DNA from 4 places in the Streptomyces sp. NPDC029044 genome. Region 1 is predicted to be linked to each of the others. Evidence: riboswitches for the same ligand, from Rfam matches in the RefSeq annotation. Region 1 holds a riboswitch; each other region holds the start of a gene.

What was found. A riboswitch is a leader RNA that binds a small molecule or an ion and turns the genes downstream of it on or off. The one in region 1 is predicted to bind cyclic di-AMP.
Positions count from the first base shown of each region.
Region 2: it holds a riboswitch for cyclic di-AMP, as region 1 does, so the genes downstream of both, AB0E85_RS11770 (transglycosylase SLT domain-containing protein) here and AB0E85_RS06905 (NlpC/P60 family protein) in region 1, are expected to answer to the same signal.
Region 3: it holds a riboswitch for cyclic di-AMP, as region 1 does, so the genes downstream of both, AB0E85_RS16080 (M23 family metallopeptidase) here and AB0E85_RS06905 (NlpC/P60 family protein) in region 1, are expected to answer to the same signal.
Region 4: it holds a riboswitch for cyclic di-AMP, as region 1 does, so the genes downstream of both, AB0E85_RS03390 (M23 family metallopeptidase) here and AB0E85_RS06905 (NlpC/P60 family protein) in region 1, are expected to answer to the same signal.

Region 1 is NZ_JBEZWN010000005.1:126,218-133,858, forward strand. It holds gene AB0E85_RS06880 (PspC domain-containing protein) at 1-631, shown strand, start outside; gene AB0E85_RS06885 (response regulator transcription factor) at 628-1,368, shown strand; gene AB0E85_RS06890 (NlpC/P60 family protein) at 1,391-2,449, opposite strand; gene AB0E85_RS06895 (hypothetical protein) at 2,871-3,224, shown strand; gene AB0E85_RS06900 (hypothetical protein) at 3,202-4,143, opposite strand; gene AB0E85_RS06905 (NlpC/P60 family protein) at 4,223-5,401, opposite strand; cyclic di-AMP (ydaO/yuaA leader) riboswitch at 5,409-5,582, opposite strand; gene pcrA (DNA helicase PcrA) at 5,897-7,641, shown strand, end outside.
Region 2 is NZ_JBEZWN010000010.1:45,459-53,099, forward strand. It holds gene AB0E85_RS11755 (ABC transporter ATP-binding protein) at 1-931, opposite strand, end outside; gene AB0E85_RS11760 (DUF2092 domain-containing protein) at 973-2,220, opposite strand; gene AB0E85_RS11765 (polyprenyl synthetase family protein) at 2,453-3,463, opposite strand; cyclic di-AMP (ydaO/yuaA leader) riboswitch at 3,966-4,141, shown strand; gene AB0E85_RS11770 (transglycosylase SLT domain-containing protein) at 4,147-4,926, shown strand; gene AB0E85_RS11775 (HAD family hydrolase) at 4,890-5,738, opposite strand; gene AB0E85_RS11780 (GNAT family N-acetyltransferase) at 5,931-6,995, shown strand; gene AB0E85_RS11785 (glycosyltransferase) at 7,016-7,641, shown strand, end outside.
Region 3 is NZ_JBEZWN010000016.1:44,355-51,995, reverse strand. It holds gene AB0E85_RS16095 (GNAT family N-acetyltransferase) at 1-2,372, opposite strand, end outside; gene AB0E85_RS16090 (HPr family phosphocarrier protein) at 2,552-2,833, shown strand; gene AB0E85_RS16085 (GntR family transcriptional regulator) at 3,002-3,697, opposite strand; gene AB0E85_RS16080 (M23 family metallopeptidase) at 3,886-4,674, opposite strand; cyclic di-AMP (ydaO/yuaA leader) riboswitch at 4,687-4,851, opposite strand; gene AB0E85_RS16075 (pitrilysin family protein) at 5,042-6,430, opposite strand; gene AB0E85_RS16070 (pitrilysin family protein) at 6,427-7,641, opposite strand, start outside.
Region 4 is NZ_JBEZWN010000003.1:3,123-10,763, forward strand. It holds gene AB0E85_RS03385 (aldo/keto reductase) at 1-315, opposite strand, end outside; gene AB0E85_RS03390 (M23 family metallopeptidase) at 444-1,484, opposite strand; cyclic di-AMP (ydaO/yuaA leader) riboswitch at 1,496-1,652, opposite strand; tRNA gene AB0E85_RS03395 (tRNA-Met) at 1,941-2,014, opposite strand; gene AB0E85_RS03400 (dihydrofolate reductase family protein) at 2,081-3,211, opposite strand; gene AB0E85_RS03405 (MarR family transcriptional regulator) at 3,339-3,854, shown strand; gene ribA (GTP cyclohydrolase II) at 3,988-4,629, shown strand; gene AB0E85_RS03415 (MarR family transcriptional regulator) at 4,748-5,254, shown strand; gene AB0E85_RS03420 (ATP-binding SpoIIE family protein phosphatase) at 5,339-6,415, opposite strand; gene AB0E85_RS03425 (anti-sigma regulatory factor) at 6,415-6,858, opposite strand; gene AB0E85_RS03430 (STAS domain-containing protein) at 6,858-7,271, opposite strand; gene AB0E85_RS03435 (STAS domain-containing protein) at 7,268-7,641, opposite strand, start outside.

The sequences.
Region 1 (7,641 bases):
GGTGCGTATGACGCAGGACCTCTCCGAGGAGCGCCTGATGCGCATCCGCGCCCAGGAGCGCGCGGAGGTCGCCGCCCATGTGCACGACTCGGTGCTGCACACCCTCACGCTGATCCAGCGCAACGCGGAGAACGCGAACGAGGTCCGCCGCCTGGCCCGTGCCCAGGAGCGCGACCTGCGCACCTGGCTCTACAAACCCGAGGGCACCGGCAAGGACGAGGCCGACGAACCCACCACCCTCGCCGACGCCGTGCGGCGCAACGCGGCCGAGGTGGAGGACAAGCACGGCGTGCCCATCGAGGTCGTGGTCGTCGGCGACTGCCCGCTCGACGAGAGGATCGCCGCACAGATGCAGGCCGCGCGGGAAGCAATGGTGAACGCAGCCAAGTACGGTGGCGAGGGCGGCGCCGTGCAGGTCTTCGCCGAGGTCGAGGGGAAGACGGTCTTCGTGTCCGTCCGGGACCGCGGCCCCGGTTTCGACCTCGACTCGATACCCGCCGACCGGATGGGTGTCAGAGAATCGATCATCGGCCGCATGGAGCGCAACGGCGGTACGGCGCGGCTGCGCGCGGTGCCGGACGGCGGCACGGAGGTCGAGCTGGAGATGGAGAGGGCGGAGAAGACGTCATGAGCGACCCGACCGAGGCGAACGGTACGGCGGGACCGGCGGAGGCGGCCGGACCCGCGGAGTCGGGCGGCGGGCCGGGGCGTCGCGTGCGCGTGGTCCTCGTGGACGACCACCGCATGTTCCGTACGGGGGTCCAGGCCGAGATCGGGCAGACCGAGCAGACCGGTGTCGAGGTCGTCGGCGAGGCCGCGGACGTCGACCAGGCGGTCACGGTGATCACCGCGACCCGGCCCGAGGTGGTCCTCCTCGACGTGCACCTGCCGGGCGGCGGCGGCGTCGAAGTGCTGCGCCGCTGTGCCCCGTTGATGGGCGACACCGAACAGCCGGTCCGCTTCCTGGCGCTGTCCGTGTCGGACGCCGCGGAGGACGTGATCGGCGTGATCCGCGGCGGCGCCCGCGGGTACGTCACCAAGACGATCACCGGCACGGACCTCGTGAACTCCGTCTTCCGTGTCCAGGAGGGCGACGCGGTCTTCTCGCCCCGGCTGGCCGGCTTCGTCCTCGACGCCTTCGCCTCCACGGACGCACCGCCGGTCGACGAGGATCTGGACCGCCTGACCCAGCGCGAGCGCGAGGTGCTGCGGCTCATCGCCCGGGGCTACGCGTACAAGGAGATCGCCAAGCAGCTGTACATCTCCGTGAAGACCGTCGAGTCGCACGTCTCGGCGGTGCTGCGGAAGCTCCAGCTCTCCAACCGGCACGAGCTGACGCGCTGGGCGACGGCTCGCCGGCTGGTCTGACAGCGGCGCTCGCCGGCGGCGCTCACACCACCCGCGTCGCCCCCGCGTACGGCATCTCGTCGAGTGGGGCGACGCGTACCGGCGCCGAGGGGTTCGGGGCGTGGATCATGCGGCCGTTGCCCACGTAGATGCCGACATGACTGATGCCGGCGTAGAAGAAGACCAGGTCGCCGGGGAGGAGTTCGGAGCGGGCGACGCGGCGGCCCGCGGCGATCTGGGAGTACGTCGTGCGGGGCAGGGAGACGCCCGCGGCGCGGTACGCGGCCTGGACGAGACCCGAGCAGTCGAAGGCGTTCGGGCCGGTGGCGCCCCAGACGTAGGGGCTGCCGAGCTTCTGGTAGGCGTAGGAGACGGCGGCGGCGGCGCGGGAGTCGGTCGCCCGGGACGAGGCGGAGCCGGGGGCCGCGAGGGTCTCCCGTGCGCCCGTCGAGCGCGAGGCGCGGTCCTGGTACGTGCCGGACAGGGAACGTTCCTGCGGGCCGAGCCGGGACAGCAGCTGGCGTGCTGTGCCGAGCTTGCCGGTGATCGTCTTCTTGTGCTGCTTCAGCTCCGCCCGGCGCGACTTCAGGGACGTCAGCTCGATGTGGGCGGCCCCGCGCAGCTGCTCGATCTCCCGGAGCTGCTTGCGCACACCCGCGACGGCGGCGTTCTGCCGGCTGCCGGCCCGCTCGACGAACTCGGCGTTCTCCAGGTACCGGTCGGGATCGTCGGAGAGGGCGAGCTGCACCGCGGGATCGAGGCCGCCCGCCCGGTACTGCGCGGCGGCGACCGAACCCAGGGCCTCCCGGGCGGAGTTGAGCCGCTCCTCTTTGCGCGCCGCCTGGTCCTGGAGGTTTCTCAGCCGCTGCCCGGCTGCTTCGGCCTTCTCCTTCGCGCCGTTGTACTTCTCGGTGGCTACCTCCGCCTCCTGGTACAGCTTGTCCACCTTGGCTTTGACCTGGCCGGGGGTGAGCTGTGGTTCGGCGTGTCCGGTTCCGTCGAAACCCGTCGCCGTCGCCGCGCCCGCGAGGGCGATCGTGGCGGCCGTACGGGCCTTGCCGCCACCCATCGAGCGCTGTCGGGGCTTGCGGTGCGCTGCCACCTGGGGGCCACGTCCTTTCCTCGACCGCCGACGGGTGCGTGCGGCCGCCGGGGGGAGCGGACGGGCGGCCTGCGCGTCCGGCGACGGCCCGCACAGGGGGAGCGGATCGCCGCCGGACCTTTTCGGCGGTGGTGTCCGACTGCCGCCCCTGGCCCGGGCGGCGGTGGGGAGCCGGTCACCTGGTGGAGGACGCTAAACGCCGCCGTGATGGGCCGGTGGCAGGTGTGCGGAAGTGTCCCGAGAGGACCGGCGGTGACCGTATGCGACCGTGGTCCCGTCTCGACGCCGACTGCTTCACTCAGCGTGATGACCGATGCGCCGAATCGTGAGCGAGTGACCGTGATCGGGTGCTATGGGGCGCATATATGCATCACTGGGCCGGTGTCGGGCGGTCCGGGGGCCCTGATTAGGCTCCGGCCTCATGGACGTACTCATCCACCTCTTCGTCGGCCTCCACATCATCGGCATCGCCTCGCTCCTGGGCGGCTTCCTCACCCAGATGAAGGCGATGGGCGAGGGTACCGCCCGCTACACCCCCGCGATGCTGCACGGCGCGCTCACGATGCTGGTCACCGGTGTGGTCCTGGTCGGTCTCAACCAGGCCGACGACCAGTCCGTGAACAACATCAAGATCGGCGTGAAGCTGGCCCTGCTGGTCGTGATCCTCGGCCTGGTCTATGTGAAGCGGGACGACGAGAAGGTGGACAAGGGCCTGTTCGGCCTGGTCGGTCTGCTGACGACGGCGAACATCTTCATCGCCGTGCTCTGGACCTGACCCGGGAGCGCCGGGCGCCGGCCCGGGCCGAGGTGAGCGCCCAGGCGGTGCACCCGAGCCAGGCGGCCACCGCGACCCACAGCAGCACCTCTCCGGCGGCGTCGAGCCAGGGGACGTCCAGGGCGGCGGCGACCGCCAGGGTGGCCGCGGCCGTCACCACCGCGGCGAACACGGTCGCCCAGCGCCGCACGTCGTAGTGGTGGCGGGGCCAGAAGAGCTCCGCGAGGAGCAGGGCGACGCAGGCGACCAGCGCGAGCACGAGCAGCGTGACGCACGTCGTGCGCAGGACGTCGGTGTTGTCCTCGTTCCACAGGTACAGGCGCGCGCTGTCGGCGCTGAGGAGTTGCGCCCCGGCCAGCGCGGAGACGGCGAGGGCGCCGGCCGCGAGCCAGTGGTCCCCGCGCCCCTCCTCCACCTGCCGGGGCTGGAAGCGGAACAGGGCGAAGCCGTAGAGCGCGAGGCCCAGCCAGAACAGCACCAGGGCCGCGTGGGCGAGCCAGGCCGACGTATCGGCCGCGGCGAGCGTGGCGCCGAGCACCGCGAGCCCCTGGGTGGCCACGCAGCGCAGGAACACCGTGCCGCGCCGCCCGCCGGCCTCCGCGGTGAGCAGCACCGCCCAGAGCAGCATCGCGAGCGCCAGCAGCGCCTCGGCGAGGAGCTGAAGGCCGGCCGCGGAGAACCCGGTGCCGAGGACGGCGGTGGCCGCCACGGCCGTGAGCGCGGCCGGCGTCTGCGCCCGCAACCCGCCCCGTGCCCGCTGGGCGAGGCCCGCGGCCGCCACCAGCCAGGCCGCGCAGGCCAGGGCGAGGGCGATGCGGGAGAGGACCGCGTACCCCGCCGAGTCGAGACCGACCGACACGACGCCGGTCGCCAGCGCGTACGTCGACCACCAGGTGGCAAACGGGGAGGGACCCGACATAGCGCCGATGCTAGAGAGCGCCGCACGCGTTACGGGAGGGGCACGCGCGCGTGCCCCTCGAAAGGCGTGACGAGACCTCTCAGGCCGGCCGCACCACGCTGTGGATGGCCGACTCGCCGTCGTAGTAGACCGACTCCTCGCGCACGTACGTGCCGGGCTTCGGGGCGTGGATCATCATGCCGTTGCCGATGTAGATCCCGACGTGGGTGACGTCGTCGTAGAAGAAGACCAGGTCACCGGGCTGGGCCTGGGAGAGCGGGACCGTGGTGCCGGCGTTCACCTGGTCGTAGGTGGTGCGCGGCAGGGTGACGCCCGCGGCCTTCCAGGCGGCCTGGGTGAGGCCGGAGCAGTCGTAGGAGCCGGGGCCGACGGCGCCCCACACGTACGGCTTGCCGATCTGCGCGCGGGCGAAGGCGAGCGCCTTGTCGGCCTTGGTGGCGTACGAGGAGTCGGCCGGGGCCGTCGAGGAGGACGAGCCGGAGTCCGCCGAAGCCGACGACGAGGAGCCGCTGTCCTGCTGCTGGGCGGCCTCCTCCCGTGCCTGCTGCTGGGCGGCCTGCTGCCGGGCCAGCTCGTCGGCCTTGCGGGCCGCCTCCTCCTGCTTCTCCTTCTCGATCGCCGCGAGCCGGGCCTTCTCCTCGGCGGTCAGCTTCGACATCAGCCGGCGCGCGTCGGCGAGCTTGCGCTGGACGGTCGCCTTGGCGGTCTTCAGGTCGCCCTGCGACTCGGTGAGCGCCTCCAGGCTCTCGGTGGCCTCCTGGCGCTTCTCCATCGTCTCGGACTGCTGTGCGATGTAGTCGTCGACCGCGACCTTCTGGCGGCCCGTCATCCGGTCCATCAGCTGGGTCTGGTCGAAGTAGTCCTGCGGGGTGTCCGCCAGCAGGAACGTCGCCGTGTCCGGGGCGGCGGCACCGGTTCGGTACTGGGCGGAGGCGAAGGACCCCAGCTCCTCGCGCGCCTCGTTGAGCTTCTGGGTGCGCTTCGCGACGTCGTCGACGAGGGCGTCGGCGCGTTTGCGCTGCTTCGCCGTCTTCTCCTTGGCCGCGTTGTACTTCTCGGTCGCCGACCCCGCCTGGCGGTAGAGGTCGTCGACCTTCTTCTCGACTTCTTCCAGGCTGGGCTTGTCGTCGGCCTCGGGGGCGGCATTGGCCGACTGGGACAGCAGGGCGACGGAGGTGAGGGCCGCCGTTGCGAGGGCGGGGGTCCGTATGCCTGCCACGCGCGTACCCGTAGGACGCGACTTGCGGTGCGACGCCAAGGGAGGCGACTCCTTCCACGTTCCGCCTACCGGGTTAGCTGTCGGGTTCGGGCGGGTGGTTCGGAAGGTTTGCCCTACGGCCTTCTCCGCACAGGGAGTCGGGCCGATTCACCCCAGGTTCACGGTTGGGTCCCCGGCTCCGGCTGCCGCTGCGGCACACCGGACTCGGCGGAGGCCGCGCGGCCCGGCGACGTTCGCCGGTGGGGGTCATGCGGCCTGGTCGCACGGTAGCCAACTCGTGTGGCCCCTGTGAAGGTTGATGGGTGATATGCCCGATACATTTTCGTGACCTCGGTCATGAACGTTGCCGAGTGTGAACGGCCGAGGGGGACTGGTCCTGTTTCATCCATGATTGCGGGGGGTGTAGCAGGTCGTGATCATGCGGTCATGGAGGGCGACAATGCGCCGCCGGCCGGCTGGCGGGGGCCCGGGCGCCCGGCGATGTTCTCAGGGCGGCGGCGGGCTGTCAGTGGGGCGCCCTAGACTCGGAGAGCGATGAGCAGCCTCTTTGACGACAGCTTCCTGGCGAACCTCCAGGCCCAGCGGGGCCCCGCGGACGAGCCCCCGCCGCCGCCCGAGGACGATCACGTTCCGGAGCCGATCCCGGACGATCTGTTCGGCGGGAAGTTCGACGCGCCCCCGGACCGGGACGCCTACTACCGGGACGGCGCGCCCCGCCCGGTCGTGGACACCGCCGCGCTGCTGGAGGGGCTCAACGACAACCAGCGCGCCGCCGTCGTCCACTCCGGCTCCCCGCTGCTCATCGTGGCCGGCGCCGGCTCCGGCAAGACCCGCGTGCTCACGCACCGCATCGCCCACCTGCTCGCCGAGCGCGGCGTGCACCCGGGCCAGATCCTCGCGATCACCTTCACCAACAAGGCCGCGGGCGAGATGAAGGAGCGCGTCGAGCAGCTCGTCGGCCCGCGCGCCAACGCCATGTGGGTGATGACGTTCCACAGCGCGTGCGTGCGGATCCTCCGCCGCGAGAGCAAGAAGCTCGGCTTCACATCGAGCTTCTCGATCTACGACGCCGCCGACTCCAAGCGCCTGATGGCCCTGGTCTGCCGAGACCTGGACCTGGACCCCAAGCGCTTCCCGCCGAAGTCCTTCAGCGCCAAGATCAGCAACCTGAAGAACGAGCTGATCGACGAGGAGGACTTCGCCGCCCAGGCCACCGACGGTTTCGAGAAGACCCTCGCCCAGGCCTACGCCATGTACCAGTCGCGGCTGCGCGAGGCGAACGCCCTCGACTTCGACGACCTGATCATGACGACGGTCAACCTGCTGCGTGCCTTCCCGGACGTCGCCGAGCACTACCGCCGCCGCTTCCGGCACGTGCTGGTCGACGAGTACCAGGACACCAACCACGCCCAGTACGCCCTCGTCCGGGAGCTGGTCGGCACCTCCGAGCACCCCGTCGACGTACCGCCCGAGGCCGAGGTCCCGCCCGCCGAGCTGTGCGTCGTGGGCGACGCCGACCAGTCGATCTACGCCTTCCGCGGCGCGACGATCCGCAACATCCTCCAGTTCGAGGAGGACTACCCGGACGCCACGACGATCCTGCTGGAGCAGAACTACCGCTCCACGCAGACGATCCTCAGCGCCGCCAACGCGGTCATCGAGCGCAACGAGTCCCGCCGTCCCAAGAACCTGTGGACCAACGCCGGCTCCGGCGCCCGGATCACCGGCTACGTCGCCGACACCGAGCACGACGAGGCGCAGTTCGTCGCCGACGAGATAGACCGCCTCACGGACGCCGGCGAGGCCAAGGCCGGCGACGTCGCCGTCTTCTACCGCACCAACGCCCAGTCCCGCGTGTTCGAAGAGGTCTTCATCCGCGTCGGCCTGCCCTACAAGGTCGTCGGCGGCGTCCGCTTCTACGAGCGCAAGGAGGTCCGGGACGTCCTGGCCTACCTGCGCGTGCTCGCCAACCCCGAGGACTCGGTGCCGCTGCGCCGGATCCTCAACGTCCCCAAGCGGGGCATCGGCGACCGCGCCGAGGCGATGATCGACGCCCTGTCCCAGCGGGAGAAGATCAGCTTCCCGCAGGCGCTCAAGCGCGTCGACGAGGCGTACGGCATGGCCGCGCGCTCCACCAACGCCGTCAAGCGGTTCAACACGCTGATGGAGGATCTGCGCACCATCGTCGAGTCCGGCGCCGGACCGGCCACGGTTCTGGAGGCCGTGCTGGAGCGCACCGGATACCTCGCCGAGCTCCAGGCCTCCACCGACCCGCAGGA
Region 2 (7,641 bases), on a different contig from region 1:
CGGCCGTCACCAGCGCGGCGTTCACCTCGGCGAGGTCGCCCTCCGGTGGCTCGCCGGTCACCCGGTCGTCGGTGACCACGACATCGGCGACACCCTGCTCCTTCAGGATCCGGGCCGCCTCCGCCGGGTCCGGCGTGGTTACGACCAGCCGGCCGCGCGCCCCGGCGGACAACTCGGCGACCGGGCCCTGCGTGATCAGCCGGCCCTGGGCCATCACGGCCGCGTGCGTGCAGACCTGCTCGATCTCGTCGAGGAGGTGGGAGGAGAGGAAGACGGTCGTGCCGTCCGAGGCCAGCTCCCTGACCAGGGCGCGGATCTCGCGCATGCCCTGCGGGTCGAGGCCGTTGGTGGGCTCGTCCAGCACGAGCAGCCGGCGCGGCTGGAGCAGCGCGGCCGCGAGACCCAGGCGCTGTTTCATGCCCAGGGAGTACGCCTTGGCCTTCTTGCCCGCGGCGGCCGTCAGGCCCACCCGGTCCAGGGCCGAGGCGACCCGGGTGCGCCGGGTGCGCGGGTCGGCGGCCGGGTCGGCACTGTCGTAGCGGATCAGGTTGTCGCGGCCGGAGAGGAAGCCGTAGAGGGCCGGGCCCTCGATGAGGGCGCCGACGTGCGGCAGCACGGCGCGGGCGGCCCGGGGCATGGGCTGCCCGAGCACCCGGGCCGTGCCGGAGGTTGGCTCGATGAGGCCCATCAGCATGCGGATGGTGGTGGTCTTGCCGGAGCCGTTGGGGCCCAGGAAGCCGAAGACGCTGCCCGCCGGGACGGTCAGGTCGAGACCGTCGACGGCGAGCTGTCCGCCGCGGTAGCGCTTGGTGAGCGCGCGGGTGGCGATGACCGGTTCTCCGGTCGCGGCCCGCGTCCCACGCTGCTCCGGTTCCCCGGTCGCGGCCCGCGTCCCACGCTGCTCCGGTTCCCCGGCGGACACCTCGCCCATCGGCTTCCTCGTTCTCTCGACGTCCCGTGCGGCTACGGGACTTACTTGCCGGCGTCGGCCGCCTTCACGAGCGCGTCCTTGGTGACCAGGCCCGCGTAGACCTTGCCGTCGTCGGTGACGAGGGCGTTGACCAGGCGGGTGGAGAAGACCGTGCCCGAGCCGAACGTGCCGTGGACCTTGTCGCCGAGGGAGTCGATGAAGCCGCCGAACTCGCCGCCGGCCTTGCCCGAGGGCACGCCCTCGCCGCCCGTGTCGAAGGTGGCGATGGCGGTCCAGCCCTCGCCGATGGTCTTCATGCCGTCGTGGCCACCGGGGCCCTTTCCGGCCTGGTGGCCGGGCGCCTCACCGAGCGCGAAGGGCTTGCCGGGGGCCGTGCGCGGAGTCTCGCCCGAGCCCTTGCCGGCGTCCTTCTCCTCGGTGACCTTCGCGCCCTTGGGCGGGGTGAAGTCGAAGGTGGAGGCGGCCGGCTCGGCGAAGCTCACCTTCGTGAAGCCCGCGTCGACGACGGCCGCGCCGCCGCTCGCCGGGGTCAGGGTGAACTTCAGCGGCAGGCCGGTCTTCGCGTCCACGGCGACGGTGATCGCACCGACCGTCGAGCCGGACTGCTTCGGCTTCACGACCAGCTTGTAGGCGTCCCGGCCGGCGACCTGGGCGGTGCCGTCCACGGTCACGGACGTGGTGTCGTCGACCGCCTTCAGGGCCTCCTCGGCGAAGTCCCCGGGCGTGGCCGGCGGCTGCTGGTCCTTGCCGCGCTCGGGGCTGTCGGAGGTGCCGTGGTAGACCTCGTTGGACTTGCTGTCGTAGCCCCAGACGTCCTTGCCGTTGTGGATGACGCTGTACTCGGCGGCGTTCTCCAGCAGCGACAGCTTCTGCTTGTCCGGGCCGTCGACGGCGACGCGCAGGGTGTGCGTGCCGGAGGCCAGTTCGGTGAGCTTGGCCGTCGGGTCGGCGGAGGAGCCGTCCTCGCCCCCGCCCTTGCCCGCGGCGCCGGACAGCAGGCCCGACTCCAGGCCGCCGAGGTCCGGCAGGCCGAGGTCCGTGCTGATCTTCACCGTGCCGGACAGCTGCTGGACGTCCGACTTCGCGATCTTCTCGATGAGTTGCTGTGCGGTGATCTTCGGGAGGTCGGGGTCCCCGGAGTCGGCGAGCGCGGGCACCAGCCCGATCGTCGCGGCGGCCACCCCCACCACCGTGACCGGGACGATGTACCGCGCGGCTTTGCGCCGCCCGGAGCGCTGCTCGTCGACCTCTCCGGCGGTCGTGCTGTCGTCGGATGCGTACGGTGCCATGTGTGCCCTACCTCCGTGGTCGGCGGCGGCTGTCCGTGTCGTCCACGCACTCGTCCCTGAGCCGCCATTCTCACCCGAACAGGTGAGGAGTGGTGTTCTTCCGTGGTGACCATCTGACCAAATCGGCCAGGGAGATACGTCAGACCCCGGACTCAACTCCGTGTACTGCTGGGGTATGACACGGAAGGGCGGCTTCTCCCCCTACCCGTAGGGGTCGGGCGGGGGAGGCGGACTAGCCGGCCCGGTGCACCACCGCGTCGCACAGCTCCAGGAGCGCCGTCTTCGCGGTGCACTCCGGCAGGGGCGCGAGCGCCGAACGGGCGTCCTGGGCGTAGCGGACGGTGTCCCGCCGGGCCTGCTCCAGCGCCGGGTGGGCCCGCAGCAGACGCAGGGCCTCGGCGTGCCGGGCGTCGTCGGTGAGGTCGGAGTCGAGCAGCTCGCACAGGGCGATGTCCTCGGCGAGCCCGAGCCGGGCCGCCCGCTCGCGCAGCCGCAGCACCGGCAGCGTGGGGATGCCCTCGCGCAGGTCGGTGCCGGGGGTCTTGCCGGACTCGTGGGAGTCGGAGGCGATGTCCAGGACGTCGTCGGCGAGCTGGAAGGCCACGCCGAGCCGTTCGCCGTACTGGGTCAGGACGTCCACGACCGTGTCGTCGGCGCCGGACATCATCGCGCCGAACCGGCACGACACCGCGACCAGCGAGCCGGTCTTGCCACCCAGCACGTCCAGGTAGTGCTCGACGGGGTCCCGGCCGTCCTGCGGTCCTGCCGTCTCCAGGATCTGGCCGGTCACCAGGCGCTCGAACGCCTCGGCCTGCACCCGCACGGCCTCGGGGCCGAGGTCGGCCAGGATGTGCGAGGCGCGGGCGAAGAGGAAGTCGCCGGTGAGCACCGCGACGGAGTTGCCCCAGCGGGTGTTCGCGCTCGCGACGCCGCGGCGCACGGAGGCCTCGTCCATCACGTCGTCGTGGTACAGCGTGGCGAGGTGGGTCAGCTCCACGACGACGGCCGACGGCACGATCCCGGGCGCGTACCGGTCGCCGAACTGGGCGGAGAGCATCACCAGCAGCGGGCGGAACCGCTTGCCCCCGGCCCGCACCAGGTGCTGGGCGGCCTCCGTGATGAAGGGCACCTCACTCTTGGTGGCCTCGAGCAAGCCTTCCTCGACAGCCGCCAGTCCGGCCTGGACATCGGCTTCCAGAGCCTGGTCCCGCACGCTCAGCCCGAACGGCCCGACGTCGGTCACGAGGGGTCTCCTGTCTGCTGTGTCTGCCGGTGATTACGCGGATTGTCGATAGGTCGCTGCCCTCACTCCGGCCAGCGTATCCGGTCACGTTTCGATCACCGCCAGCACCCAGGGTTACAGGCCGGGCGGTATCCGATCACGACCGTTATGTTTTCGATCAACCTATAAGAACAGATATAAATCGACTTACCCATAGGTAGCGAACTATGCACGATTTGCCGTGATGAGTAGGCGAATTCCCCTTGGCGGGAATTGCCCCACAGCCTCGTGATCAGTGAGTTGAATCACTTGTTCCCCCTTTCCGCCCCACCTCGGCATCGACCCGTACCGCCTTTCCCGCAGAGCCAGTTGAGCCTTGGCTTCCGCAAAGGATCAAGCGGCCCAAACACCTCCGACCAAGGTCAACCGCGCGATATGTGACTGAGGTGCTTGTTCCCGACATGTGCTCTCGCATACGTTCCCGGCCTGTCCGGCGGACGCCCAATCCTGCCGCCGCCCGGACTCCCCACAGGAACCGACTCACTCACGCAGGGCAGGAGCGGGGGACCCAGGTAAGTCGCCGGTCCGCACAGCGGCACGGCTCGGGGTGAAGCCGCGCACGGCACACAGCGCCGTACGCGGCCGGGCACCTCCCGGCCCGAACCCGACAGCTCACCTCGCAGGCGCCGGAGAGGAATATCGCCATGGCCGGACGAGGCAAGCACCGTCGCCCCAGAACCAACCCGCTGACCCGAGGCTTCATCGCCGCCGGTACCGGCGGAGCAGCACTCACCCTGCCGCTCCTCGGTGCCACGTACGCGAGCGCCGCCGAGCCCCAGAGCGCACCCGCCGCCGCACAGTCCGTGCCGCAGGCGGCCCAGCCCGCCAAGTCCCTCACGTACACCGTGGTCAAGGGCGACTCGCTGGCCCGCATCGCGGACAAGTACGACGTCTCGGGCGGCTGGAAGCAGCTCTACAAGGACAACCGCGCCGCCGTCGGTGACGACCCGAAGCTGATCCACCCGGGTCTGAAGCTGACGGTGAAGACCACCAAGACGAGCGCCGCGAAGAAGACGGCGACCAAGTCGTCCGCCCCCGCCAAGCCGGCCGCGAAGCCCGCCGGCGGTGTCGCCCAGGCCACCCAGGCGTCCGCGAAGACCTACGCGAACAACCTCGACGGGTGGATCCGCGAGGCGCTGGACATCATGGCTCAGAAGGGGATCCCCGGGTCCTACGACGGCATCTACCGCAACGTCATGCGCGAGTCGTCCGGCAACCCCCTGGCGATCAACAACTGGGACTCCAACGCCGCCAAGGGCACCCCGTCGAAGGGTCTGCTCCAGACCATCGACCCGACCTTCCAGGCCTACCACGTCGACGGCACGTCGTGGGACCCGTACGACCCGGTCGCCAACATCACCGCGGCCTGCAACTACGCGGCCGACCGCTACGGTTCGATCGACAACGTCAACGGCCCGTACTGAGCCGGCTCGCCCAGCAGTCGTTCGAGGACGACGGCGATGCCGTCGTCCTCGTTCGACAGGGTGACCTCGTCGGCCACGGCCTTGAGTTCGGGATGGGCGTTGGCCATCGCCACCCCGTGAGCGGCCCAGTCGAACATCGGGATGTCGTTGGGCATGTCACCGAAGGCGATGGTGTCCGCCGGGCGCAGTCCCAGATGCTCGGCGGCCAGCGCCAGGCCCGTCGCCTTGGTGATCCCGCACGGCTGGAGTTCGACCGTGCCGGGCCCCGACATCGTCACCGTCGCCAGTGAGCCGACCACCGAGCGGGCCGTCGCCGCCAGTTCGTCGTCCGACAGATGGGGATGGCGGAGCAGCACCTTGCTGATGGGCTCGCCCCACAGCTCGTCGCGCCTCTCGACCCGCACGGCGGGCAGGGTCGGGTGCGGCATCAGATAGCCCGGCTCGATCAGCGTGAGCCCGTCGACCCCGTCCTGGTCGACCGCCGCGTACACCTGCCCCACCTCGGCCTCGATCTTGCCCAGGGCGGTCTCGGCCAGTTCCCGGTCCAGGGTGATGGACCACAGCAGCCGGTCCGTGCCCGCGTCGTACACCTGCGCGCCCTGCCCGCACACCGCGAGCCCCGTGGCACCGAGGTCGTCCAGGAGCGGCCGCACTCTGGGCGCCGGCCGGCCCGTCACCACGAGGTGCTGGGCACCGGCGTCCGCCACCCGCGCGAGCGCGGCGAGGGACCGGTCGGACAGGGTGTCGTCGCCGCGCAGCAGCGTCCCGTCCAGGTCGGTGGCGATGAGTGAATATGCGATGGGTGCGGCCATGATCAGAGAATACGGACAGCGCGCCCCTTCGTTTCATCGTACGACGGACGCCGATTGCCCGGTTGAAGGCCTCTGCACCGGTTGGCAACAACATGCTCCGCTACCTACCCGTGAGGCCGCATCGAGCGGTACCTTCCAAGTGTCCAGGGGGGACTTGATCGGGGGGTCGGGTTGAGCAGTGGGCGCATTCGCGTGGCCGTGCCCGGGGAGCTCGGCGAAGGGGAGAGGGAACGCTGGCGTGCGCTGCGCGCGGCTTCCGAGGCACCGCGCAACCCCTTCATGGAGCCGGAGTTCACCGAAGCCGTCGGCCGGGTCAGGCCGGGGGCCCGGGTGGCCGTGGTGTACGAGGGGCCGGAAGCGGCCGGGTTCCTGCCTTATGAGCGCGGCCCGTTGGGGCAGGGCCGGGCGATCGGGCTCGGTGTCTCGGACGCGCAGGGCGCGATCCTGCGGCCGGGCCTGGACCTGGAGACCGGCCGGCTGCTGAGGGCCTGCTCGGTGTCGAGCTTCGCCTTCGACAATCTGGAGGCCGAGCAGCGACTGTTCGTCCGGTACGCGGCCGAGGAGCACGCCACCTACGTCATCGACGTGGAGAAGGGCTACGAGACGTACGAGTCGGTGCTGCGCTCGCAGTCGCCGAAGTTCCTGAAGACCACCCTGGCCAAGGAGCGCAGGCTCGGCCGGCAGGGCGGCGAGCTGCGGTTCGTCTTCGACGAGCGCGAACCGGCCGCGCTGCGCACGCTCATGGAGTGGAAGTCCGCCCAGTACCGCAGGACCGGCCGCCGGGACCGGTTCGCCCAGGAGTGGATCACCCGGCTCGTCGGGCAGCTGGCCCGGACTCGCGCGCCGGAGTGCAGCGGCACGCTGTCGGTGCTCTACGCCGGTGAGCGGCCCGTCGCCGCGCACTTCGGGCTGCGTTCGTCCTCGGTGCTGGCCTGCTGGTTCCCGGCCTACGACCCGGAGTTCGCGAAGTTCTCGCCGGGTCTCGTGCTGCACCTGCGCATGGCCGAGGCGGCGGCCGCCGACGGCATCGGCATGCTCGACCTGGGGCGGGGCGCGGCCGAGTACAAGAACGCGCTGAGGACGGGCGAACTGCCCGTGTACGAGGGTGCGGTGACCCGGCCGGGGGCCGGCGCGGCACTGCACTGGCTGAGCCGCGAGCCCACGCGCCGCGCGCACAGCTTCGTCCGCAGCAGGCCGCGGCTCGCGTCGCTGGCCGCGCGGACGCTGAAGGGCGCGGCTCGGCTGCGCCGTACCTGACACACGAGGGGGGTGGGCGCATGGCCGGTTCGGCGCGTGCGCAGGAAGAGATCCGGCGGTTCCTTGACATCGGGGCGGTGCAGGTCGCCGAGCTGGACCTCGATGGTGACGAGGCGGTGCTCAGACCCGGCCCGGGGAGCCCGCCCGTGACGCACGGCGAGGTGTTCGTGCTGGTCAAGCGGGGTGGCCGGCCCGTGGGCACCCTGCTGGGGCGGGTTCCTGAGGGGGCGGATGCCAGGGCCGTGCTGGCGGAGCGGGCGCGGGTGGAGTGCGGGCCGGCCGTCTTCGGCGCACCCGGGGAGCCGCCGTTCACGAGTGTCGTCGTCGCCACCCGGGAGCGCGCCGGGCAGCTGGCCCGGGCGCTGGACTCGCTGCTGGCGCAGGACCATCCGCGGTTCGAGATCGTCGTCGTCGACAACGCGCCCGTCACGAGTGAGACGCGGGAGCTGATCGAGCGGAAGTACGCCGAGCGCGTGCGGTACGTCCGTGAGCCTGTTCCGGGGCTCGCGGGCGCGCACAACGCCGGGCTGGACGCCGTGCGCGGTGAGGTGGTCGCCTTCACCGACGACGACGTGGTCGCCGACCCGCGCTGGCTGACCGAGCTGAGCGCGCCCTTCGCCGCCGACGCCGGGCTCGGCTGCTGCAC
Region 3 (7,641 bases), on a different contig from region 1:
AGGCGAACGCCTCCCAGGTCGGCGCGGTGCCTGAGGTGCGGGGCGGTGGCCTTAAGCGCGACGGGGTAGCCGAGGGTGCGGGCGGCTTCGGCGGCGGCGTCGGGGGTCGGGGCGGGCAGGGCGCGGTGGACCTGGACGCCGTAGTGGCCGAGGAGGTCGCAGGTCTCGTCCGTGCCGAGGGTGAGTCCCTGCCCGCGCGCGAGCAGGCCGTCGATCAGCGCGGCGGCGCCCTTCTCGTCGATGTCCTCGTACTCGGGCACCTTGCCGGGGTCGGCGGCCTCGCGCCGCCACTGCGCGTAGGCGACGGCCTGGCCGAGGGCTCGGACGGCACGCTCGGCTGCGGGGTAGGCGGGAATGAGGTGGGCGCCTTCGGGGGCCTCGGTGGCGGGGAGGTGTTCCTCGCCAGGTGTCGCGTCGTGCACGACCTGCGGCTGTTCGCCCGATTCGGCAGGCGACGTGCGGGCGGGAGTCGACGGCGCAGTTCCGCCCGCACCGGGCTGCGGTGCCGTGCTCGCCGCCGCCGACAGGGCTTCCGCCAGGCCGCCGAGCTCCACGTGGACCACCAGGACCGGCTTGCCCGGGGCCGCGGCCGAGGCGGAGCGCAGGGCCTGCGCGAGGGCCGCGTCGCCGACCGAGCCCTCCCCCACCGCCGGTATGGCGGTGACGACGACGGCGTCGCACCGGTCGTCGGCGAGTGCGCGGGACAGGGCGGCGTGGAAGTCCGCCGCGGAAGCCGCGGTGGTGAGGTCCTGCGGGGGGTGCGGCCGCAGGCCCTCGGCGAGGCAGGCGTCGTACGTCAGCAGGCCCAGCGACTCCGAGTTGCCCAGGATCGCCACCCTGGGGCCGGGAGGCAGGGGCTGGCGGGCGAGCAGCAACCCCGCGTCCACCAGCTCGGTGATGGTGTCGACGCGGATGACGCCGGCCTGGCGCAGCAGCGCCGACACGGTCGCGTGCGGCAGGCGGGTCGCCCGCACGGCGTGCCCCTGGGGAGCGGCGCCGTGCCGCGCACCCTGGACGACGACCAGGGGCTTGGCCGCGGCGGTCCGGCGGGCGAGGCGGGTGAACTTGCGGGGATTGCCGATGGACTCCAGGTACATGAGGACGACGTCGGTGTCGGGGTCCTCGTACCAGTACTGAAGGACATCGTTGCCGGAGACGTCGGCGCGGTTGCCGGAGGAGACGAAGGTGGAGACGCCGGTCACGCCCGTGACGCCGCCGCCGCGCCGGTGCAGCCGGGACAGCAGGGCGATGCCGATGGCGCCGGACTGGGCGAACAGGCCGATCCGGCCGGGGCGCGGCACCTCGGGGGCGAGGGAGGCGTTGAGCCGTACCTGCGGGGAGGTGTTGATGATGCCGAAGGCGTTGGGGCCGATGATGCGCATGCCGTACGTGCGTGCGTGCCGCACGAGGGCGCGCTGGCGTTCGCGCCCCTCGTGGCCGCTCTCGGCGTACCCCGCGGAGACCACGACGAGCCCCTGTACGCCGTGTTCGCCGCACTCGGTGACGACCTCGGTGACCTGCTCGGCCGGCACGGCGACGACGGCGAGGTCGACCGGGCCGTCGATGTCCCGCACCGAGCGGTGCGCGGGCACGCCGTCGAGCTCCTTCTGCCCTTCGGGAAGGGCCTTGTTCACGGCATGGAGGCGGCCGGTGAACCCGGCGTCGCGGATGTTGCCGAGGACGCTGCGGCCCACGCCGCCGGGGGTGCGCCCGGCGCCGATGACGGCGACCGAGCCGGGGGCGAGGAGCCGCTGCACGGAGCGCGCCTCGGCGCGGTGTTCGCGGGCGTACTGCACGGCGAGGGAGCGGTCGGTGGGTTCGAGGTCGAACTCCAGACGGACGACGCCGTCCTCGAAGCTGCGTTTCTGGGTGTAGCCGGCGTCCGTGAACACCTTGATCATCTTGGTGTTGGCGGGCAGCACCTCGGCGGCGAAGCGGCGGATGCCGCGCTCACGGGCGACGGCCCCGATGTGTTCGAGCAGGGCGGAGGCGACCCCGCGGCCCTGGTGGGCGTCCTGCACGAGGAAGGCGACCTCGGCCTCGTCGGCGGGTGCGGACGCGGGCGTTCCGTCCGCGCCGATCCGGTCGTAGCGTACGGTGGCGATGAACTCGCCGCCGATGGTGGCCGCGAGTCCCACCCGGTCCACAAAGTCGTGGTGCGTGAAGCGGTGGACGTCCTTGGCGGACAGGCGAGGGTACGGCGCGAAGAAGCGGTAGTACTTCGACTCGTCGGAGACCTGCTCGTAGAAGCTGACCAGGCGATCGGCGTCATCAACGGTGATGGGCCGGATGCGCGCGGTGCCCCCGTCGCGCAGCACCACGTCGGCTTCCCAGTGGGCGGGATACTCGTGCCGGTCCGGCGAGGTCTGCATGGGCCCCAGAGTACGGCTAGCGTCCGACAGCGGCGCGACGCAGTCTGTGGAGGGCGTCAGTCGGGTCGAGGCCGCGATCCGACGGCACCCCTGGAGTGGAACGCGAGGACCGCTCCTGGTGGGCTTCACGATATGGGAAACTGGTCTAGACAACCCTGAACACCGAAGGGCAGCAACACATGGCTGAGCGCCGCGTCAACGTCGGCTGGGCCGAGGGTCTCCACGCCCGCCCCGCCTCCATCTTCGTCCGAGCCGCCACGGCCGCAGGCGTCCCGGTGACGATCGCCAAGGCTGACGGCAACCCCGTCAACGCGGCCTCGATGCTGGCCGTCCTGGGCCTCGGCGCCCAGGGGGGCGAGGAGATCGTCCTGGCCTCCGACGCCGAGGGCGCGGACGCCGCCCTGGACCGGCTGGCCAAGCTGGTCTCCGAGGGTCTCGAGGAACTGCCCGAGACCGTCTGATGTCCCGTGCGCCGTTCCGGCGCACAGCGAAGGGCCCGCCCTGATTCACCGGGGCGGGCCCTTCGCCATTCCCGGCGGACAAGGAGCGGGACATTCTGGAATTCCCCGTTTCCGGGCACGGAAAATAGGCCTTCATGAATTGGCTGCTCTTTGTATACGGCCGCCGTGTTAATGCCGCAGGCTCGCCGTGTTTACGGGATGTTGCGAGTTCCTCACACGGTCGGCGGACTCCCTGCCGGAGCCGAAGCGCAGGCGGTGCGCGCCCGTCGCGCGCTCGGCGTGCAGCGCCGTGACCGCCCGCGCGCGCTCGCCGTCCCCGCGCGCCACCGCGTCCACGATCGCGCCGTGCTCCGTCCAGGACTCCACCGGGCTGGCCGGCGCGTCCACGGCGTACATCCACGCGATCTTGTGGCGGAGCTGGGTGAGCATCGAGGTCAGTGCGGGGCTGCCGGAGGCCTGGGCGAGCGTTTCGTGGAACCAGCCGCCGAGGGAGCGCAGGTCGTCGCTGTTGCCGCGGCGGGCCCGCTCCTGGCCCAGCCGGACCAAGCCGCGCAGGACTTTCAGATGCGCCTCGGTGCGGCGCTGGGCCGCGCGGGCCGCACCGAGCGGCTCCAGGAGCATGCGCATCTCCAGCAGGTCGCCCGCCTCCTGCTCGGTGGGTTCGGCCACGCACGCGCCCGCGTGCCGCCGGGTCACCACGAAGCCCTCGGCCTCCAGGGTGCGCAGCGCCTCCCGGACGGGTACCCGCGAGACGCCGTAGCGGCGCGCGAGGAGTTCCTCGGTGAGCCGGCTGCCGCGTGCGTGGACGCCCGCGACGATGTCGTCCCGGATGGCCGTGCACACCGAGTGCGCGGGAATACGCATGACCGACCTCCCCTTAATCCCCGTGAAACGCCAGCGAGTGGCGTCCGTTCCGTGACTCTATTGCAATGAGCCGGAATTTCCGACGGCCATCGGGAATCCAGGGATATTTTTTGGACAAGCCGCCGCTGTAAACGCCGAAAGCCCCGGCTCGGGGAGCCGGGGCTTCGGGAACAGCGCGGAGGTTCCGGTCAGACGTTCACGCCGTGCGAGCGGAGGTAGGCGACCGGGTCGATGTCCGAGCCGTACTCCTGGCTCGTACGGGCCTCGAAGTGCAGGTGCGGGCCGGTGACGTTGCCGGTCGCGCCGGACAGGCCGATCTGCTGGCCGGGGGTGACCCGCTGGCCCACCGAGACGCCGGTCGAGGACAGGTGGCCGTACTGGGTGTACGTCCCGTCGTTCATCTTGATCACGACCTGGTTGCCGTACGAGCCGCCCCAGCCGGCCTCGACGACGGTGCCCGCGCCGACCGCGTGGACGGAGGTGCCGCTGGCGGCGTGGAAGTCGACACCGGTGTGGCTGCCGGAGGACCACAGGCCGCTGCTGGCCTTGTAGCTGGTGGAGACGTACGAGCCGGAGATCGGGGCCACGTAGGCGTTGAGGCGCTTGCGCTCGGCCTCGCGGGCGGCGCGCTCCTTGGCCTCGCGGGCCTTCTCGGCGGCTTCCTTGGCCCTCTCGGCCAGCTCGGCGGCCCGCTTGCGCGCGGCCTCCTCGGCCTTCTGCTTGGCGGCGGCCTCGTCGGCGGCCTGCTGCTGCGCGATCGCCTGGGCGTCGATCTGCTGGGCCACGGTGTCGCCCATGGTGACGACCGGGGTGAGGCCGGTCTGCTCGGGGCTGGGCTCGGCGGCGAAGGCCGCAGGGGCCGCCACGGTGCCGATCACGCCGGTGGTGGCGAGGGCCGCGACGCCCGCCGCCCGGGCGGTGCCGCGCTGGATCCTGCTGGGACGACGGTGCTTCCCGGTGGCGCGAGTGAACGCCATGTAGTGGCTGGTCCTTTCCTTCCCTCTCGCCTACCGGGTTAGCTGACGGGTTCGGAGCAGGAAGGTCTCCTACGGACTCCCTCGCGACTCGCGCGGGCGCCCGATTCACCCCAGGGACTGCGGTGGGTCCCCGGCTCCCCTGGCTCGCGCCGTACGGGGACTCGGCGATGACTGTCCGGTGCCGCGGGTGCGGCGCACTGCCTGACGAACAGCCCGGACGACGCTAAGCGGCGCCACTTTCAATTCCCAAACGAATCCCGGTGTTTGTAGCGCATCCCACAGGGCAGACAGGCAACCTCCGTACCAATTCGGGCATAAAGGAGCCCTGGTGCCTCGAAAGACAACCAGGGCCCCTGCGCGCGTGCCGCTACTCGGCCGCGACCACGGTGACTTCGCCGATGCCCAGGGCCTCGACAGGCGCCTTGATCTGCGCCGCGTCGCCGACGAGGACGGTCACCAGGCGGTCCACCGGGAAGGCGCTCACGGCCGCCGCGGTGGCCTCCACCGTTCCGGTCGCGGCGAGCCGGCGGTACAGCGCGGCCTGGTAGTCGTCGGGCAGGTGCTGCTCGACCTGGTCGGCCAGCGTGCTCGCGACCGCCGCGGCCGTCTCGTACTTCAGCGGAGCCACACCCACCAGGTTCTGCACGGCGACGTCCCGCTCGGCGTCGGTCAGCCCTCCGGCAGCGAGGGCGCGCAGCACCGTCCAGAGGTCCTCCAGGGCGGGGCCGGTGTTGGGCGTGTCGACGGAGCCGCTGATGGCGAGCATCGCGGCGCCCGTGCCGTCCGGGGCGGACCTGAGGACCTGGCCGAACGCCCGTACGCCGTAGGTGTAGCCCTTCTCCTCACGCAGGACGCGGTCCAGGCGTGAGGTGAGGGTGCCGCCGAGGCAGTACGTGCCGAGCACCTGCGCGGGCCACACGCGGTCGTGCCGGTCCGGGCCGACCCGGCCGATCAGCAACTGCGTCTGGACGGCGCCGGGGCGGTCCACGATGACGACCCGGCCGGTGTCGTCGGCGGTCACCGGCGACACCGGGCGCGGCTCGGCCGAGGAGCCCGTCCAGGCCCCCAGGGTGTCCCCGAGCAGGGCGTCGAGGTCGATGCCGGTGAGGTCGCCGACGACCACGGCGGTGGCCGTGGCGGGGCGGACGTGCTTCTCGTAGAAGCCGCGGACGGCCGCGGAGTCGATCGCGGCGACCGTCTCCTCGGTGCCCTGCCGGGGCCGCGACATGCGCGCGTCCGAGGGGAACAGCTCCTTGGAGAGCTCCTTGGCGGCGCGGCGGGAGGGGTTGGCCAGTTCGTGCGGGATCTCGTCGAGGCGGTTGGTGACCAGCCGCTCGACCTCGCTGTCGGCGAACGCGGGCGCCCTCAGCGCGTCGGCGATCAGGTTCAGCCCCTTGGCGAGCCGGGAGGCCGGCACCTCCAGGCTGAGCCGGACGCCGGGGTGGTCGGCGTGCGCGTCGAGGGTGGCGCCCGCGCGTTCCAGCTCGGCGGCGAACTCCTCGGCGGAGTGCTTGTCGGTGCCCTCGGAGAAGGCCCGGGCCATGATCGTGGCCACACCGTCCAGGCCGGCGGGTTCGGCGTCCAGGGGGGCGTCGAGCAGCACCTCCACGGCGACGACCTGCTGGCCGGGGCGGTGGCAGCGCAGCACCGTCAGGCCGTTGTCGAGCGTGCCGCGCTCGGGGGCGGGGAAGGCCCAGGGCTTGGCGTCGCCCGACTGCGGCCGGGGGTGGAAGTCCATCGTGGCGAGCTCGGTCACCGGGCCGCCTCCTCGTTCTCGTCCTGGTCGGCGGGGGCTTCGGGGGCGGTCGGCTCGTAGACGAGCACCGCGCGGTTGTCGGGCCGCAGGCGGGCCTTGGCGACCTCCTGGACCTCCTGCGCCGTGATCTCCAGCACACGCTGGACGGCGGTCAGGGCGAGCTGCGGGTCGCCGAACAGCACGGCGTACCGGCACAGTTCGTCGGCGCGGCCGGCGACCGTGCCGAGCCGGTCCAGCCATTCGCGCTCCAGCTGGGCCTGGGCGCGCTCCATCTCCTCGGCCGTGGGGCCCTCCTCGGCGAACCGGGCGAGCTCTTCGTCGATGGCGGTCTCGATGACCGGGACCTCCACGTCACCGGATGTCTTCACGTCCAGCCAGCCCAGGGAGGGCGCACCGGCGAGCCGCAGCAGGCCGAAGCCGGCCGCCACGGCCGTACGGTCGCGCCGCACCAGCCGGTTGTAGAGGCGGGAGGACTCGCCGCCGCCGAGGACGGTGAGGGCCAGGTCGGCCGCGTCGCACGCGCGCGTGCCGTCGTGCGGCAGCCGGTAGGCGGCCATCAGGGCGCGCGCCGGGACCTCCTCCTCGACGACCTCGCGCAGCTGCCCGCCGATGGTCTCCGGCAGCGAGCCGTCGCGCGGGGCGGGCTTGCCGTCGTGGCCGGGGATGGAGCCGAAGTACTTCTCGACCCAGGCGAGGGTCTGCTCCGGGTCGATGTCGCCGACCACGGAGAGCACGGCGTTGTTCGGCGCGTAGTAGGTGCGGAAGAACGCGCGCGCGTCCTCCAGGGTCGCCGCGTCCAGGTCGGCCATGGAGCCGATCGGGGTGTGGTGGTAGGGGTGGCCCTCCGGGTAGGCGAGCGCGGTCAGCTTCTCGAAGGCGGTGCCGTACGGGACGTTGTCGTAGCGCTGGCGGCGCTCGTTCTTGACGACGTCCCGCTGGTTCTCCATCGACTCGTCGTCGAGGGCGGTCAGCAGCGAGCCCATGCGGTCGGCCTCCAGCCAGAGGGCGAGCTCCAGCTCGTGGGCGGGCATGGTCTCGAAGTAGTTGGTCCGCTCGAAGCTGGTCGTGCCGTTCAGCGAGCCGCCCGCGCCCTGGACGAGCTCGAAGTGGCCGTTGCCCTTGACCTGGGCGGAACCCTGGAACATCAGGTGCTCGAAAAGGTGAGCCAGACCGGTGCGCCCCTTGACTTCGTGGCGCGAGCCGACGTCGTA
Region 4 (7,641 bases), on a different contig from region 1:
AGCCTTGATGGTGGCGGCGGACAGACCGCGGAACTCGGGGTGCTGGCTGACCTTGGTGGCGACGACGACGTCCGCCCGGTTGCCGCGGGACTTCAGCCAATGGCCGAGCACGGTCTCGGACTCACCGCCCCGGTTGCCCTCGACCCAGGCCGAGTAGGAGTCGGCGGTGTCGACGAAGTTGCCGCCGGCGGCGGTGTAGGCGTCGAGGACGGCGAACGACTGGTCCTCGTCGGCGGTCCAGCCGAAGACGTTGCCGCCGAGGGCGAGTGGGAACACCTCGAGGTCGGAAGGGCCGAGCTTACGCAGATGAGTCATGCTCCACGTCAACGCCGTTACCGGAGCGGCCCATTCCCCTACTCCGCCGTACACGCCGGAAAATCCGGCAGCCCTGACGTCGGGGGGTCGTCGTCAGGGCCGCCGGTGCTTCAACGGGTGGGTACGGCTTACGGGTTCAGTCCCTTGCCCCGCAGCCACGCCATCGGGTCGATGCCGCTCGCGGAGCCGCCGGAGTGGACCTCCAGGTGAAGGTGGGCACCGGTGACGTTGCCGGTGGCGCCCACACGGCCGATGACGTCGCCCGTGCTGACCTTCTGGCCGACGCTGACGCCGATGGAGGACTGGTGCGCGTACCAGATCTCGGTGCCGTCATCGAGGGTGAGGACGGTCTTGTAGCCGTACGAGCCGTTCCAGCCGGCCTCGGTGATGGTGCCGCTGTGGACGGCCTTGATCGGCGTGCCCGTGGGGGCGGCGAAGTCCAGGCCCGTGTGGTAGCCGGAGGACCAGTAGGCGCCGGCCTGGCCGAAGCTGGAGGTGATGGTGTACGAGGAGGTCGGCAGCGTGAACTGCTTGGCCAGGGCGGCGAGACGCTCGGCCTCGGCCTTCTTCCTGGCCTCCTCCTCCGCCTTCTCCTTGGCCGCGGCGGCCTTGGCCTTGGCTTCCCTCTCCGCCTTGGCGACCGCTTCCGCGGCTGCCTTCTCGGCGGCGGCCGCGGCGTCCTGGGCGGCCTTGGTCTCGATCTGGTCCTGCTGGTGCTCGACCTGGGCCATGATCCGGGCGCGCAGCGCCTCGCCCGCGCCGGCGCCGGAGGTGCTCTTGCCCTGCTCGGTGGCGGTCGTGGCGGTGCCGAGGCTGCTGAGCGGGGTGGCGGAACCTTCGGGGGTGTCGTCGTCCGAGATGAGGGAACCCACCGAGGGCAGGTCCGGGACGGAGATGGACACCGGGGGCTTGCCGGTCTGGGCGCTGGCCATGCCGCCGGCACCCACGGCGGCTATGACGCCGACACCCAGGACGGTGGAGCTGCGGGCGAGACCTCCGCCGCGCTGCTTGGTGACGCGATGCCGGCCACGGACGGGACGGATGGACTCCTCGGTGGGGTTCCACTCCTGGAACGGGCCCTCGTCGGTGCGCTGACCGCCGTAGCCGAAGGTGTCGGTCTCGCGCTTCGGCGCGAACGGGGCCGCGGGGGCAGGCCGGTTGGACGCCACGTGGGCGTACTCCTTTCCTTCCTTCTCGCCTACCGGGTTAGCTGACGGGTTCGGAGCAGGAAGGTCTCCTACGCGCGTATACCGGCCGTGCTTCCACGGTGGTATCCGCCCGATTCACCCCAAGTGGTGGTTCCCCGGTTCCCTTTCGGGATTCGGCGCGTGCGCACGGAGCCGCCTTCTGTGACGGCTGGGACGACCGCGCTGCGTTATCGAACGTTAATGGAGGCGCGAGGGGTATTCCAGCGATTCCGCTTGATCATTAACCTTTTTCACGCGGACTTACCTGCCATGACCGGAGTAAATCGGGCGAGTTGACCGCTTCGCAAGTGACTGACGAGTTTTGACGGTGCATCAGTTAACGCGCGCAGCGGGGTGGTTCGGTCACCGACCGTAATGAGGTGCGGGGAAATGCACCGAGGGCCGGAATCCTTTTGGATTCCGGCCCTCGGCCTTCAGTAGCGGGGACAGGATTTGAACCTGCGACCTCTGGGTTATGAGCCCAGCGAGCTACCGAGCTGCTCCACCCCGCGTCGTTGTGACACCAGTGTACGCCATCCGCGGGACCACTCGTGCACACCGCTCGGAGCGGCCCGTTCTCAGCCCGGCAGGTGGCGGTTCGGGGCCTTGGCCCGCTCCTCGTGCTCCGGGAGGACGACGACCTCCACTCCGCCGGCGGCCAGGAGGCCGCTGCCGTCCGCGGCCGTCACGAAGGTGTCGGGCTCGCGCCAGGCCGTGACGACCCGCCGTACGCCCGCGTCGAGGATCAGCCGGGCACAGGGGGCGGGGCGGGAGGCGCGGCGGGCGCAGGGCTCCAGGCTGCTGTACACCGTCGCGCCGGGCAGGCGCGGGTCGGCCGGGTCGAGCTTCGCCAGGGCCGCCTCCTCGGCGTGCACGACCGGGTCACCGGCCTCGCGGGAGTGACCGCGGGCCAGTTCCGTGCCGTCGGCGGCGACCACGACCGCGCCCACGCTGAACGCCGTGTCCGACGGCGGGCAGCGCTCGGCCAGGTCGCAGGCGAGGGCCAGCCAGTGGTGGTCGGCGGCGACGGGCAGGGCACCGGTGCCCGGGGCGGTCGGCTCGTAGCGCATCAGGACCACGTCCTCGATCCGCCGCGACTCCAGCAGCCGGAGCCGGCCGCCCTGGTAGCCGCCGGGACCGAAGAGGCGGGGTGCCCCGGGGTCGCCCACGAAGAGCGGGGCGAGGACGAGCTGGAGTTCGTCGGCGAGACCCTGGGTGAGGAGCTGGGTGTGGATCAGGCCGCCGCCCTCGACCATGAGCCGCCGCACGCCCCGGACGTCGTGCAGGTGCGTGAGCAGCCGCCGCCAGTCGAGGTCGGCGCCGAGCGGGACGACGTCGGCGGCCAGGCCCGACGCGCGGGCGCGTTCGGCGCCCCGGTCGGTCGTGTAGAGGAGCTTCTCGCCGCCGGTGTGCCAGAAGCGGGCGTCCGGGTCGAGGTCGCCGGAGCCGCTGACGGTGACCTTCAGGGGGTACTCCGGTTTCCCGGCGGCCCGGCGGGCGGCCCGGCGTTCGCCGGAGTTCACCAGGAGCCGCGGGTTGTCGGCGCGGATGGTGCCGGCGCCGATCAGGATGGCGTCGACACCGGCCCGGACCTCGTCGACCCGGTCGAAGTCGGCCGGGCTCGACAGGAGCAGGCGGTCGGGTCCGGTGTCGTCCAGGTAGCCGTCGAGGGAGACGGCGGCGGACAGCAGGACGTACGGGTGAGGCATCGACGCTCCGCGGCTGGTCGGGACGGCGGGACTGGACGGGGTCACCAAGGCGGACAGGGCCGCCAAGACGGGACAGGGTCACCAAGACGGGCTTGGTTCAAGTTTGAAACAAACCTACACTGGTGGCATGACGACTCGCTGGCTCACCCCCGAGGAGCAACGTGCCTGGCGCGCGTACGTCGCCGCCTCCCTGCTCCTGGAGGACGCGATCGACCGGCAGCTCCAGCAGGACGCCGGCATGCCGCACCTGTACTACTCCATCCTGTCCGTCCTGTCCGAGTCCCCGGAACGGAGGCTGCGCATGACCGATCTCGCCGAGCGGCTGAAGATCACGCGCAGCAGGCTGACGTACGCGGTGACGCGGCTGGAGAAGGACGGCCTGCTGCGGCGCGAGGCCTGCCGGTACGACAAGCGGGGCAGCATCGCCGCACTGACGGACGAGGGCTTCGCGGTGCTGGAGCGGGCGGCGCCCGGGCATGTCGACACCGTGCGGAGCTTCCTGTTCGACCGGCTCAGCGAGGAGCAGGTGGGGCAGCTGGAGGAGATCTCCGCGGCGATCGCGCAGGGCCTCCAGGAGGACGGCTCGCGCCCGGCGGCGGACGAGGTGCCGTGGCGGCGGAGGTCATCACCGGCCTGTTCGTGACGAGCGTCACAGGGGGCCGGATACCGATTGCTTGAAGTTTGAAGCACGAGTAGGGTTCCGGAAGTGGATCTGCTTCAAATCTGAAGCAGTACGGCTGTGCAGCCGAACAGGAAACGGAACCCGGAGGCCCCGCATGCCCGACACCCCCGCCGTCATCGCCACCCCGCGCTCCCGCGTCCGGGTCCCGCTGCGCTTCCACGACGGCTACGAGGCCGACGCCGAGCTCGTCACCTTCCACGGGCTGGCCGACGGCCAGGAGCACGTGGCCGTGGTCCTCGGCGAGCCCGGCCCGGTCCCGCTGGTGCGGCTGCACTCCGAGTGCCTGACCGGGGACGTGTTCGGCTCCGCCCGCTGCGACTGCGGACCCCAGCTGCGCGAGGCGGTCGAGGCCATCGCCGAGCGCGGTGGCGTGCTGCTGTACCTCCGCCAGGAGGGCCGTGGGATCGGCCTCTACAACAAGCTCGACGCGTACGCCCTCCAGGACGAGGGGCTCGACACGTACGAGGCGAACGCGGCACTGGGGCTGCCGGAGGACGCCCGCGACTACACGGCCGCGGCCCAGATGCTCCGCGCCCTGGGCATCGGCGAACTGGACCTGCTCTCCAACAACCCCGACAAGGCGGGCCAGTTGCGGGCCCTGGGCGTCGACGTCCGCGACCGGATCCCCACGGGCGTCTTCACGACCGCGCACAACGTCCGCTACCTGCGCGCGAAGGTCCTCCAGACCCAGCACACGCTGCCGCTGGCCGCGCTGACGGAGCTCAGCGCCGGCTGAGCCGCCCCCGGTCCGGCCGGGCGCCGAACCGGGCTGCTTGCCATGCGGTTCATCGGGTACAGCCTTTGGAAGAGGGCGACCTCATCCGTACCCGGAGCTTTATGGAAGTGACCGTTTCGTGACCGATCTCGGCGGCCCCGGCGACCACCGGGTGAGGAGACCGGGCGATGACCCGGAATCCGTCGCCTCGCAGATCACCGATGCCGTGGAGAGCCTGACGGCGCTGTGGTCGGCCGCCGCCCAAGAGGCGTCCCTGCGCCTGTCGCTGCACCAGTTGCGGGCGCTGCGCACCGTCCAGGCGGCGCCGGGGCTGAATCTGACGGCCCTGGCGGACGGCCTGGACATCGGCCTCCCCACGGCCAGCCGCCTCTGCGACCGCCTCGGAGCGGCCGGCCTGCTGGAACGCATCCCGCACCCCGACACCCGCCGCGAGGTGCAACTGTGGCTCACGCCACACGGACAGCACGTCCTGTGCGACGTCGCCGCCCGCCGCGCCCAGGCCCTGACGGCAGCGCTGTCGGCCATGCAACCGGCCGAACGGGCCGCGCTGAGCAGGGGATTGCGGGGCTTCCTGACGGCCCGGAACGCGCTGCCGCCCGATGCCGGCAGGCCGGAGAACCCCTGAGCGACAGAACGGGCCGCGCCGGCCATCCCCGGTCGGGACGGACGGGCCGCACGGGCCGGCCCGAGTGAGGTGCCGACCGAGACTTCAGGCTCCCGAGCCGTGACGGCTCACGCCGCCGGCGGTCAGGACCGCCACGCACGTGTCGTCCCGCGTCGGCCGGGCCGCGCTCCCCGCGTCGCGGAGCACCACCGCGGCCGCCACCGCCGGGTCACAGCCGGGCAGTACGCCGTCGTCGGGCGGCGTCCAGCGGCTCGGCAGGCCGTCGCTGTGGAGGACCAGCAGGCTGTCCGCACCCCAGGGCACCCGCTGCACCGGCACGGACGCCGGCGCCTGCGCGCCCACGATGCCCGGGTGGGACAGCAGCGGCTTCCACGCGCCGTCGGTCCGCAGCCGGGCGCCGATGTTGCCGATCCCGGCGAAGCTCAACTGCGCTTCCCGTATGTCGAGTTGCGCCACGGCGACGGCGGCGCCCCGGGAGGGGCGCAGGGTTCGGCCCAGACTCCGCAGGATCTCGACGGGTGGCAGCTCCGCCAGGCCGCGCAGCTCCTTCACCGCCGCGGTGGAGGCCTCGGCCGCCTTCGCCCCGTGCCCGAGCCCGTCGGCGAGCAGCAGGGTCAGCCGGTCCCCGCCGCGCACCCGGCCCCAGGCGTCCCCGGACTGCTCGGCCCGGCCGAGGGGGACGTTGACACCCCCGGTCCGCGGGCCCAGCGGGGGCGGCCCCTGGTTGCGAACGGCCGGCTCGTGGCCGATCCGCGCCATCACGACGGTGCCCCGGCCCGGTGCGCTGTGCAGATCGAAGTCGTTCGCTATGCGCCGGCACGTCCCGAGCCCGGCTCCCAGCGAAGCCGCGACGGTCGTGCTGTAGCCGTCGCGCATCGCCGCCGCGACGTCGGGGATGCCGGGTCCGTGGTCGAGCGCGACGAGTTGCACGGCCGCCCGCTGCCGGCCGTCGTCGTACGCCCGCTCGACGAGGTTGATCAGCACGCGCCCGCCCTCCGCGTGCCGCAGCAGGTTGGTCGCCAGCTCCGTCGCCACGAGCGCGGCGGTCGCGGTGCGGTTCGGGGGCAGGCCGGCACGGGCGCTGGCCTCCTCGGCCGCCACGCGCACGTCCCGCACCCGCGTCGAGTCGTCCTCCACCGGCACGTCCCAGACCCTGCTCATCACGGCACCGTCCGGGAGGGCGGTACGACGGTGGCCCAGGCGGTGACGGTGACGGTGGTCCCCTCACCGGGCCGGCTGTCCACCTCGAACTCCTGCACCAGCCGCTTGGCGCCGCTCAGGCCCAGCCCCAGCCCGCCGCCGCTGGTGTAGCCGTCGGTCAGCGCCTGGTCCAGGTCCCGGATGCCGGGCCCGGTGTCGACGAAGTCCAGCCGCAGCCCGTGCGACTGCCCGGCGTCCAGCGGGGTGAGCCGCACGTGGCCGCCCCCGCCGTGCACGAGGGTGTTGCGGGCCAGCTCGCTCGCCGCGGTGACGAGCTTGGTCTGCTGCACCAGCCCGAAGCCGAGCTCGGCAGCGGCCTGCCGGACCTGCTGCCGCACCCACGCCAGATCGGCGTCCGAGCCGATCGGCAGGTCGGCCGGACCGGCATGGCGGGAAGCCTGCATCATGGACTCCCCTCGCCCCGGCGCGTGGTGACGCCGAGCAGTTCCATCGCACGTTCGACATCCAGGGCCGTCCGCAGGCCGGGCAGGGTGAGCCCCAGCTCGACCAGCGTGATCGCCACCGCCGGGCGCATCCCGGCCAGTACCGTACGGGCCGCCAGCAGCTTGGCCCCGGCGGCGATCTCCGCGAGGACCCGGCCCAGGAACGAGTCGACGATCTCCACACCGGAGATGTCGATCACGACGCCGCTCACCCGGGAGTGCGAGATCCGGGCCGTGATGTCCTCCTGGAGCTGCTCGGCCATACCGTCGTGCAGCTCCCCCTGGAGGGTGACCAGCAGGACATCGCCCAGCTGGAGGACCGGCACGGTGAAGCCGTGCCCGCCCGCGGGCCCGTGTCCCGCGAACCCGGTCACCGCGTGCCCGCGTCCGCCGCCGCGCCGGCCGCCCGCAGCGGTGCGATCTCGACCCCCTGCTGGCTGAGCGCGTAGGCGAGCGCGTCCGCCAGGCTCGATCGGGTGAGCACCGTGCCCAGGTCGATGCCCAGGTGGACGATGGTCTGCGCGATCGCGGGCCGGATGCCGGAGACGATGCACTCGGCGCCCATCAGCCGGGCGGCCGCCACGGTCTTCATCAGGTGCTGGGCGACCAGCGAGTCGACCGTGGGCACGCCGGTGATGTCGAGGATGGCGTACCGGGCGCGCTCGGCGACGATCGCGTCCAGCAGGCTCTCCATGACCACCTGGCTGCGCGCGCTGTCCAGCGTGCCGATCAGCGGCACGGCGA